DNA from 3 places in the Streptomyces sp. NPDC058579 genome. Region 3 is predicted to be linked to each of the others. Evidence: riboswitches for the same ligand, from Rfam matches in the RefSeq annotation. Region 3 holds a riboswitch; each other region holds the start of a gene.

Region 1 (3,200 bases), on a different contig from region 3:
TGCTCGCTTCGGACTCCGAAGGCGCCGAGGCCGCGCTCGACCGTCTGGCGAAGCTGGTTGCCGAGGGTCTCGAGGAGCTCCCCGAGACCGTCTGACGGATCTCCGGCCGGACGGACGTCCGGGCCGAATTCGCGGGAAGCCGCACACGCCGAAATGACGGCGGGTGCGGCTTCTTTCTTTTCCTGATTCCGGGCCGCTCCGCGTCGCGATTCCAGCATTCCGGGCAGCACGAAGAAAGCCCCCGAGAATTCCCGCTCTTTGTATACGGCCCGCTCGTTAATTCCGGCCGCTCGCGGTGTTGACGACATGTTGCGAAGTCCTCACACGCCCGCGCGGCGGACGGTCGGGGCGCTTCAGCCGGTGCAGCAGCAGAGAGCGCTCGGCGTGCAGCGCGGTCAGGGCGCGGGCCCGTTCGGCGTCGCCGCGCGCCACCGCGTCCACGATCGCCCCGTGCTCCGCCCACGCCTCGACCGGCTGGGCGGGGGCCTCGACCGCGTACATCCAGGCGATCTTGTGCCGCAGCTGGGTGAGCAGGGCGGTGAGCGCCGGGCTGCCCGAGGCCTGCGCCAGGGTCTCGTGGAACCAGCCGCCGAGCGAGCGCAGATCGTCCCCCTGTCCGCGCCTGGCCCGCTCCTGCCCCAGTCTGACCAGGCCGCGCAGCACCTTGAGGTGCGCGTCGGTACGGCGCTGCGCGGCCCGGGCGGCGCCGAGCGGTTCAAGCAGCGAGCGCATGTCCAGGAGGTCGGCCGCCTCCTGCTCGGTGGGCTCGGCCACCTGCGCGCCCGCGTGCCGGCGGGTGATCACGAAGCCCTCGGACTCCAGGGTGCGCAGCGCCTCGCGGACCGGGACGCGGGAGACTCCGTATCGGCGGGCCAGCTGCTCCTCGGTCAGCCGGCCGCCGCGCTCGAAGACGCCGGTGACGATGTCGTCCCGGATCGCCGTGCACACCGAGTGCGCGGGAATGCGCATGATCGACCTCCGCCTTAATACGCGCGAAACCGGTTGTCCGGTGACTCTATTGCAGCGGGGCGGCATTTCCGACGGGTCCTCGTTAACCATGGATATCTTTTGGTCAGCGATGGGTCAGCGAAAAGCCCCGGCTCAGTACGAGCCGGGGCTTTTCTGACGTGCGCGGCCGGTCGGTCAGACGTTCACGCCGCGGGCGCGGAGGTACGCGACCGGGTTGATGTCGGAGCCGTACTCGGCGGTGGTGCGGGCCTCGAAGTGGAGGTGCGGGCCGGTCGAGTTGCCGGTCGACCCCGAGATCCCTATCTGCCGGCCCGGAGTGACGGACTGGCCGACGGAGACACTGATGGCCGAGAGGTGCCCGTACTGGGTGTACGTGCCGTCGTTCATCCGGATGACGATGTTGTTGCCGTACGCGCCGCCCCAGCCGGCCTCGACGACGGTGCCGGAGCCGACGGAGACGACCTTGGTGCCGTAGGCGGCGTGGAAGTCGACGCCGGAGTGGCTGCCGGAGGACCAGAGGGAGCCGCCGGCCTGGTAGCCGGTGGAGACGTACGAGCCGGCCACGGGGGACTGGAAGGAGTTCAGGCGCTTGCGCTCGGCCTCGCGGGCGGCGCGCTCCTTGGCGGCGCGGACCTCCTTGGCGCGGGCCTCCGCCTTGCGCTTGGCCTCCGCCTTGGCGCGGGCCTCGGCGACGCGCTTCGCCTCGGCCTCGGCGGCCTCGCGCTCCTGCGCGGCGGCCTGGGCGTCGATCTTGTCGGCGAGGGCGTTGTCGGCGACGACGACCTGGGTCAGGCCGGTGTCCTCCAGGGAGGGGGCGTCCGTGTCGACGGCGAGCGCCGGGGAGGCGAGGGTGCCGATGACGCCGGCGGTGGCGAGGGTCGCGACGCCGGCGACGCCCGCGCTGCGGCGCGCCAGACGGCTCGGACCACGATGCTTCCCGGTGGCACGGGTGAACGCCATGTAGTGGCTGATCCTTTCCTTCCTTCTCGCCTACCGGGTTAGCTGACGGGTTCGGAGCAGGAAGGTCTCCTACGGGCCCCTCCGCACGGATGCGAAGGCGTCCGATTCACCCCAGGGACTTCGTGTGGGTCCCCGGCTCCCCAGGCTCGCGCCTGACGGGGACTCGGCGATGACTGTCCGATGCCGCGGGTGCGGCGGGTGCAACTGGCGAACAGCCGGACCGACGCTATGCGGATCGTCTTTCAATCACCAAACAGACACGCCTGTTTGTAAGACATGCCACAGGGCATACAACCACGCTATACATCAATACGGACAAAGCGGAGGACCCTGACGTAACGTGACGTCAGGGTCCTCCGGACACTCCGCCGCAGCAGCGGCGCGGCTCAATCAGCCGGTGACGACGGTGACTTCGCCGATGCCGAGGGCCCGCACCGGCTCCTCGATCTCGGCCGCGTCACCCACGAGCACGGTGACGAGCCGGTCCACCGGGAAGGCGTTGACGACGGCCGCCGTCGCCTCGACCGTGCCGGTCTCGACCAGGCGCGCGTACAACTGCGCCTGGAAGTCGTCCGGGAGGTGCTGCTCGACCTGGTCGGCGAGCGTCGCCGCGACGGAGGCGGCGGTCTCGTACTTGAGCGGCGCCACGCCCACCAGGTTCTGCACGGCCACGTCGCGCTCGGCGTCCGTCAGACCCTCGGCCGCGAGGGTGCGCAGCACCTTCCACAGGTCGTCAAGTGCCGGGCCGGTGTTGGGGGTGTCCACGGAGCCGCTGATGGCGAGCATCGAGGCACCGTTGCCCGCGCCGTCGGAGCGCAGGACCTGACCGAAGGCCCGGACACCGTAGGTGTAGCCCTTCTCCTCGCGCAGGACGCGGTCCAGGCGGGAGGTGAGCGTGCCGCCGAGGCAGTACGTGCCGAGGACCTGGGCGGGCCAGACGCGGTCGTGCCGGTCGGCGCCCACGCGGCCGATCAGCAACTGGGTCTGGACGGCGCCCGGCCGGTCGACGATGACCACACGGCCGGCGTCGTCGGCCGTGATCGGAGGCATGGGCCGGGACTCCGCGCTGTTCCCCGTCCAGGCGCCCAGCGACTCGGCGAGGACCTTGTCCAGGTCCACGTCGGTCAGGTCGCCGACGACCACGGCGGTCGCCGTGGACGGCCGGAGGTGGGTCTGGAAGAAGGCGCGGACGGCGGCGGCGTCGATGGCCGCCACCGTCTCCTCGGTGCCCTGGCGCGGCCGGGACATGCGGGACTCGGCCGGGAAGAGCT
Region 2 (3,200 bases), on a different contig from region 3:
TCGGACGCGGCGTGCGCGACGGCGAGGGAGACGCCGAGGATGGCGTTGGCGCCGAGGGAGGCCTTGTTGTCCGTGGCGTCCAGGTCGAACATGGCCTGGTCGATGAGGCGCTGCTCGGTGGCGTCGTAGCCGACGAGCTCCGGGCCGATCTGCTCGATCACGGCGAGGACGGCCTTCTCGACGCCCTTGCCCTGGTAGCGGTTCTTGTCTCCGTCACGGAGCTCAATGGCCTCGAACGCACCGGTGGAGGCACCGGACGGAACGGCAGCACGGCCGGTGCTGCCGTCGTCGAGGCCTACCTCGACCTCGACCGTGGGGTTGCCTCGGGAGTCCAGGATTTCCCGGGCTACGACGACGTCGATGGACGGCACGAGCATCTCCTTCTGGGATGTGACGCTAGATGTGACGCATGCGGTGCAGGGTCGCTTTGGCCTTGCGACAAGAGCCTATCCGGCTCGCGGGCTCCAGCCAGCCGGGCGCCCGCCCCCTGGGACGAAAAAGGACCCAAGGGCATGCATCTCGGGCCAAAGGGCCTCAGAACTACTCGGCGGTAACCGCGCGGGTCGAGCGATGGGCTCGTACGAACAGGCCCCGGACAGGTCGCGCGACCGGCCCCGGACAGCGCGGAACCCCGGCCCGGAGCGCACGGGGGAAGAAACGCTCCGGACCGGGGTGGTCACCGCGGGAGGGTCGTAGGACTCGCGTGAGCCGCCGGACTCACGCGAGCCGTCGGGCTCACTTCAGGTGAAGCTGCTGGCCCGGGTAGATCAGGTCGGCGTCCTCGACGACGTCCTTGTTGAGCTCGAAGAGCTTCGCCCAGCCGCCCTTGACGTCGTGGGCGGCGGCGATCGTGCTCAGGGTGTCGCCGGAGACGACCTTGTACTCGCCGTCGCCCTTCTTGACCTTCTTGCCGGTCGGGGTGGTGACGGTCTTCTTGGCCTCGGCCTTGGGCGCCGCCTTCGGGGCGGTCCGCTGCTCGCTGCGGGTCGTCGGCTGCTCGGCCTGACGCTCCTGCTTCGGCGCGCTCTCCGCGACGGTGCCGGGGGAGGCGGACGAGAGGCCGACGCCACAGCTCGGCCAGGCGCCCTTGCCCTGACCGGCCAGGACCTTCTCGGCGATCGCAATCTGCTGCGACTTGGAGGCCTGGTCGGCGCTGGCGGCGTACGCGGTGCCACCGAAGGCGGCCCACGTGGAGTTCGAGAACTGCAGGCCACCGTAGTAGCCGTTGCCGGTGTTGATGGACCAGTTGCCACCGGACTCGCACTGGGCGACCTTGTCCCACTCGGAGACGGTGGCGGCCGAGGCGGCGCCGGCGCCCATCAGGGGGGCGGCGACGGCGACACCGGCGACACCGGCGAGGGCGACGGCGCGGGTGGCCTTGGAGGGACGACGGTGTTTGCCCTTGGCAGAAAACAGCATGGGACTTCTCCTCACCGACGCCTACGAGGTGAGCTGTCGGGTTCGGGCCATGTGAGTTGCCCGGCCGCGCGACCTAGCGCGCGGCTTCACCCCAAGCCGTTCCTTCGGCCGTCTGTCTCAACGGCCGGGGACGGCACTTACCTTGGGTCCCCCGCTCCTGCCTACGGCGCTTACGCGACGACTGTTCCCATCGGCCGACGGCAGGATTCGGCGTTTCGGTCGACGGGGCCCGCGGTGGCGAGCGGTCATGACCGTAGACACAGACCCGGGGGAAGTTCAAAGACGTCCATGGGGGACAAAACGCCCCTACTTGCCTCGGGACGAAGGGTGTTTACGCAGGTGAGAGGTGACGGAAGGGGAGTTCACGGACGAGACACGCCAGTTGAGGCGAAGAGACCCATGTCTCACTTGCGCAGAACCGGACATTCAGCCCCGAACCGCCCCTACTTCGCGTCCGCTTCGCCGGTCTTGTCCGCAGGCGTCCCGAGCGTCAGATCGAGGCTCTGGCCAGGGAGGATGAGGTCCGGGTCGCCACCCACGGTCGAGCGGTTGGCGTCGTAGAGGGCGCCCCAGCCGCCGGGGAGTTCGTTCCGCTGGGCGATCTCGGTGAGGTTGTCGCCGGGCTTGACGGTGTATTCACCGATAGTGTCAGCGATGCCCTGAGAGGGCGTTTTGTCCGTGTCGCCCTCGCTGCCCTTACTGCCCCGGTTCGCACGCTCCTCGGTCGAACCATCCGCCGTCGGCGCGTCAGACGGCGAGGCGTGACGGCCCGTTTCGCGATCCTTGTCCGTATTGCCCGTCTCGTCCGGTGCCGCGTCGCCCCGGTGCTTGCCGGTACCCGGCGCGGACGGGGTGGTCGGCGTGGTGGACGTCTCGGGCGTCGTCGGCGTGGTGGACGTCTCGGGCGTGGTGGAGGTCTCGGGGGTGGCCGTGGACGGCGTGGAGACCTCGTTGGAAGGGGCGGAGGGGGTGGAGGGCCCCTGACCCTTCGAGGAGCCGTCCGGGAGGCCGGCGGTGCGGTTGGACTCGGGGCGCGGTCCGGTGGGCTCGGACGGCTCGACGACCGGGCCCGGGTCGACGTCGGGCGCGGCGCCGTCGTTGGTGAGGCCGGCGATCGGCGCGCAGGTGGCCCACTGGGTGTCACCCGCGGCAAGGGCCCTTTCGGCCACCGCGATCTGCTGGGCGCGGCTGGCGAGGTCCGCGCTCGTCGCGTACGACAGACCGCCGTGACGCTCCCAGCTCTCCTGCGTGAACTGCAGTCCGCCGTAGAGCCCGTTGCCGAAGTGTGCGCTCCACTGGCCCCCCGAGGAGCACTCCGCGACCCGGTCCCAGGTGGCGGCGTCGGCGGCGGACGCGGAGCCCGCCGCCAGGAGGGGCAACGCGAGGGCCGATCCCGTCACGCCTGCGGCGACGACGATGGCGGGGGCCTGGCGGGGTCTGCGGTGTCGTCCGTTCCCGGAGCGCATGCGGAGCTGCCTTTCGCGTGACTGCTGAGGTGACGGTGAACGTAGCCGCATTCGAACGTCAGTCACAAGTCGATGCAGCGGAGATCACGTAAAAGTCACAGTCTTGACGGACTGTCAGTTCTCAACCGGGGCAAACTCCACCGGAAGGGTGCGCAAGCCGCGCATGATGAGCCCGCCGCGCCACCGCAATTCGTCCGGATCGGCGCCAAGTCGCAGGTCCGGGAGGCGGGTCAGCAGCGTCTCGAGGGCGATCTGCCCTTCGAGCCGGGCGAGCGGCGCGCCGATGCAGTAGTGGATGCCGTGCCCGTAGCCGAG
Region 3 (3,200 bases):
TCCCGGCCGGGGACGCCGAGGTCGGGGGTCACCTCGTGGTGCCGGACGGCGCTCCGGGGATCGTGGTGTTCGCCCACGGGAGCGGCAGCAGTCGGCACAGCCCACGCAACCGGGCCGTCGCCGAGTCCCTGAACCGGGCGGGGCTCGGGACGCTCCTGTTCGACCTGCTCACCGAGGACGAGGCAGCCGACCGCGCCAACGTCTTCGACACCGAACTCCTCGCCGGACGGCTGGCCCGCGCGACCCACTGGCTGGCCGGCCGCCCCGGCCTCGACGGGTTGCGGACCGGCTACTTCGGCGCGAGCACCGGCGCGGCGGCCGCCCTCTGGGCCGCCGCCGACCCGCTGTCCGAGGTCGCCGCCGTCGTCTCCCGGGGCGGCCGCCCGGACCTCGCCGGCCCACGGCTCGCCCAGGTGCGCGCCCCCACCCTGCTGATCGTGGGCGGCCACGACCCGCTGGTCCAGGACCTCAACGAGGAGGCCCGATCCCGCCTGACGTGCGAGAACCACCTCGTCGTCGTCCCCGGTGCCGGACACCTCTTCGAGGAGCCCGGCACCCTGGAACAGGTCGGCGAACTCGCCGCGAGCTGGTTCGGCGACCACTTCTAGCGCGGTCGCCGCCCGTGCTCAAGGCAGCCCGTGCTCAACCTGCTTGCTAGTACGGCCCGTTGACGTTGTCGATGGAGCCGTACCGGTCCGCCGCGTAGTTGCAGGCGGCGGTGATGTTGGCGACCGGGTCGTAGAGGTCCATCGAGGTGCCGGGCACGTGGTAGGCGAGGAACGTCGGCTCGATCACCTGGAGCAGGCCCTTGGACGGGGTGCCCTTGGCGGCGTTGGAGTCCCAGTTGTTGATCGCCAGCGGGTTGCCGGAGGACTCACGCATGATGTTGCGCTGGATCCCCTCGTACGAACCGGGGATGCCGTACTTCTGCATGACGTCCAGCGACTCGCGGATCCAGCCGTCGAGGTCGTTGGTGTAGGACTTCGCGGCCGCCTGCGTCGTCTGGGTCGACTTCGCGGGAGCTGCCTTCGCCGGGGCGGCGGCCGGGGCGGCGCTGCGCTGCTGGGAGCGGTCGGCCCGGTCCGTACTCGTCGTACGGGCCTGCGACTTCGGCTTCTTCGGGGAGGCGGCGGCCTTTCCGTGCAGCTTCAGTTCCAGACCGGGGTGGATGAGTGACGGATTGTCACCCACGGCTGCCTGATTGGCGCGGTACAGGGCCTTCCAGCCGCCCTGCACGCTCTGCTCGTGGGCGATCACCGAAAGGGAATCACCGCGGGTGACGGTATAGGTCTTGGCGGCGGAATTCTGCGCGGCCGGAATGGATTCCGCGATCTTCGCCGGGGCGCTGAGAACGGTCTTCCCCGTGGGGGCGATCTCGGGGGCCGACTGGGGCGCGGCGTGCGCGGTGGCCGTGCCGACCAGGGGCAGGGCCAGGGCGGCGCCGCCCGTGCTCGCGAGGGCGAGGCCGCGGGTCAGGGGCCTTCTCTTGGGGCGCCGGTGCTTACCGTGTGCGGGCATGATGCAGTCCTCTCCGGCGCCTGCGGGGTGAGCTGTCGGGTTCGGGCTGGAGATGCCCGGCCGCGCGTGCGCGACTTAACCCCGAGCCGTGCCGGAAAATCCGGACCGGCGGAAAGTGGGTCCCCCGCTCCTGCCATCGGGTGAATGAGCGGTCTTTTACGGACGGTGGCAGGATTCGGCGATCCGTCCGGGTCGAGGTGACCGTAGGCGAGAAATGTCGACAGAAACAAGACGCCGAATGCGCGGGTATTTCTTCGGGGACTTCCGCGCCGCGCCCGGCGCTCCGAACTTCCTTGCCGGACAAGGGGACGGGGCGGTTCCAAAGATCGTCGAAATGCTTGGGGTGATTCGCCTCACGCGCCATGCCATAACGGACATGCAGGGAAATTCGGCTGAGTTGAGAAATGGGGCACAAGGGGATGTGAAATCCCTTGTGCCCCATTTGGTCGGAACTGTGGCTGTACGGGGGTGTACGTGGATGTACGTGGATGCCGGTGGGTCAGCCGCTGATGCTCGGGGCGCCCGTCTCGATGTGGCCGGTGTAGCGGCGCGACCAGGTGCCGTCGACGTCGGCCAGGACCGTGAAGTCGTACCAGCCGTTGCTGTACGCCACGGCGTTGAAGTAGTCCTCGCGCGAGGAGTTCGCCGCCACCGTGTACGTCCACGGGCCGTCCGTGCGGTAGGCGTTCGAGCGGATGGTGAAGGTCACCGGACCGGCCGAGGTGTTCGTCAGCTTGAAGTAGATCGCCGTCTTCCCGGTGCCCGGCTCGGTCGCGAACCGCGCCGCCACCTCGATCGCCTTCCCCGCCTTGGAGGCGTCACCGATGAACCGCCGCAGGAAGCGGTTGGGCCCCATCATTGAGATGTCGTACTTGCCCGAACCGGACCCGAGCCCGATGTTGAAGTAGTCCGTGGACGTCGCGCCCGGGTCGACCGTGTACTGCCAGGCCGCCGTGTCCCGGTGCTGGTGCGGGTGGATCGTGAAGTGCGCGGGCCGCTTCGCCTGCGCGCCCTGGTTCGTCATCGAGAACCAGGCGAGGATCTTGCCCGCCGCCCCGAACTCGAACCGGTCGAGGTTCCCGTTGACCTGGTACGGCAGCGCGCGCGCCGGGCGCGTACCGGACTCCTGCGCCGGCAGGGCGTTGTCCTGCGGCACCGGGTTGGGCAGCGGACCGCAGGTGTCCTGGCCGATGACCTTTGCCGTGGAGGGCAGGCCCGAGGGGACGCCGTACACCGGGCGCGCGAAGTCGAAGACGCCCGTCAGGTCGCCGGTGACCTTCCGCCGCCAGGCGCTGATGTTCGGGCAGGCGGCGGGGCTGCCGAGGGCGGCCGTCCAGGTCTCCATGAAGCGCAGGACGGAGGTGTGGTCGAAGACCTCGGAGCTGACCCAGCCGCCGCGCGTCCAGGGCGACATGACGAGCATCGGGACCCGGAAGCCCAGACCGATCGGCACGCCGTCGATGTACTCGCCGGGGGTGCCGGGCGGGGCGACCGGCGGCGGCACGTGGTCGAAGAAGCCGTCGTTCTCGTCGTAGTTGAGGAACAGCACGGTCGAGTCGAAGACCTCGGGGTTCGCGGCCAGCGCGCGGTAGACCAGGTCGACGAAGTGCGCGCCGTCGCCGGGCGGGGCGTACGGGTGCTCGGAGAACGCCTCGTTCGCCACCACCCAGGAGACCTGCGGA

What was found. Region 3 has a riboswitch for cyclic di-AMP ahead of ACFWRO_RS10935 (transglycosylase SLT domain-containing protein). Riboswitches for the same ligand answer to the same signal wherever they lie in the genome.
Region 1: it holds a riboswitch for cyclic di-AMP, as region 3 does, so the genes downstream of both, ACFWRO_RS08305 (M23 family metallopeptidase) here and ACFWRO_RS10935 (transglycosylase SLT domain-containing protein) in region 3, are expected to answer to the same signal.
Region 2: it holds a riboswitch for cyclic di-AMP, as region 3 does, so the genes downstream of both, ACFWRO_RS34095 (transglycosylase family protein) here and ACFWRO_RS10935 (transglycosylase SLT domain-containing protein) in region 3, are expected to answer to the same signal.

The regions. Positions count from the first base shown of each region.
Region 1 covers NZ_JBHXPI010000004.1:291,823-295,022, forward strand. Annotated here, with positions in the region: gene ACFWRO_RS08295 (HPr family phosphocarrier protein) at 1-95, shown strand, start outside; gene ACFWRO_RS08300 (GntR family transcriptional regulator) at 277-969, opposite strand; gene ACFWRO_RS08305 (M23 family metallopeptidase) at 1,144-1,929, opposite strand; cyclic di-AMP (ydaO/yuaA leader) riboswitch at 1,942-2,108, opposite strand; gene ACFWRO_RS08310 (M16 family metallopeptidase) at 2,320-3,200, opposite strand, start outside.
Region 2 covers NZ_JBHXPI010000057.1:8,071-11,270, reverse strand. Annotated here, with positions in the region: gene eno (phosphopyruvate hydratase) at 1-377, opposite strand, end outside; gene ACFWRO_RS34095 (transglycosylase family protein) at 736-1,419, opposite strand; cyclic di-AMP (ydaO/yuaA leader) riboswitch at 1,423-1,642, opposite strand; gene ACFWRO_RS34090 (transglycosylase family protein) at 1,863-2,885, opposite strand; gene ACFWRO_RS34085 (cytochrome P450) at 3,000-3,200, opposite strand, start outside.
Region 3 covers NZ_JBHXPI010000006.1:105,752-108,951, forward strand. Annotated here, with positions in the region: gene ACFWRO_RS10930 (phosphoribosyltransferase family protein) at 1-608, shown strand, start outside; gene ACFWRO_RS10935 (transglycosylase SLT domain-containing protein) at 655-1,518, opposite strand; cyclic di-AMP (ydaO/yuaA leader) riboswitch at 1,523-1,679, opposite strand; gene ACFWRO_RS10940 (phosphocholine-specific phospholipase C) at 2,018-3,200, opposite strand, start outside.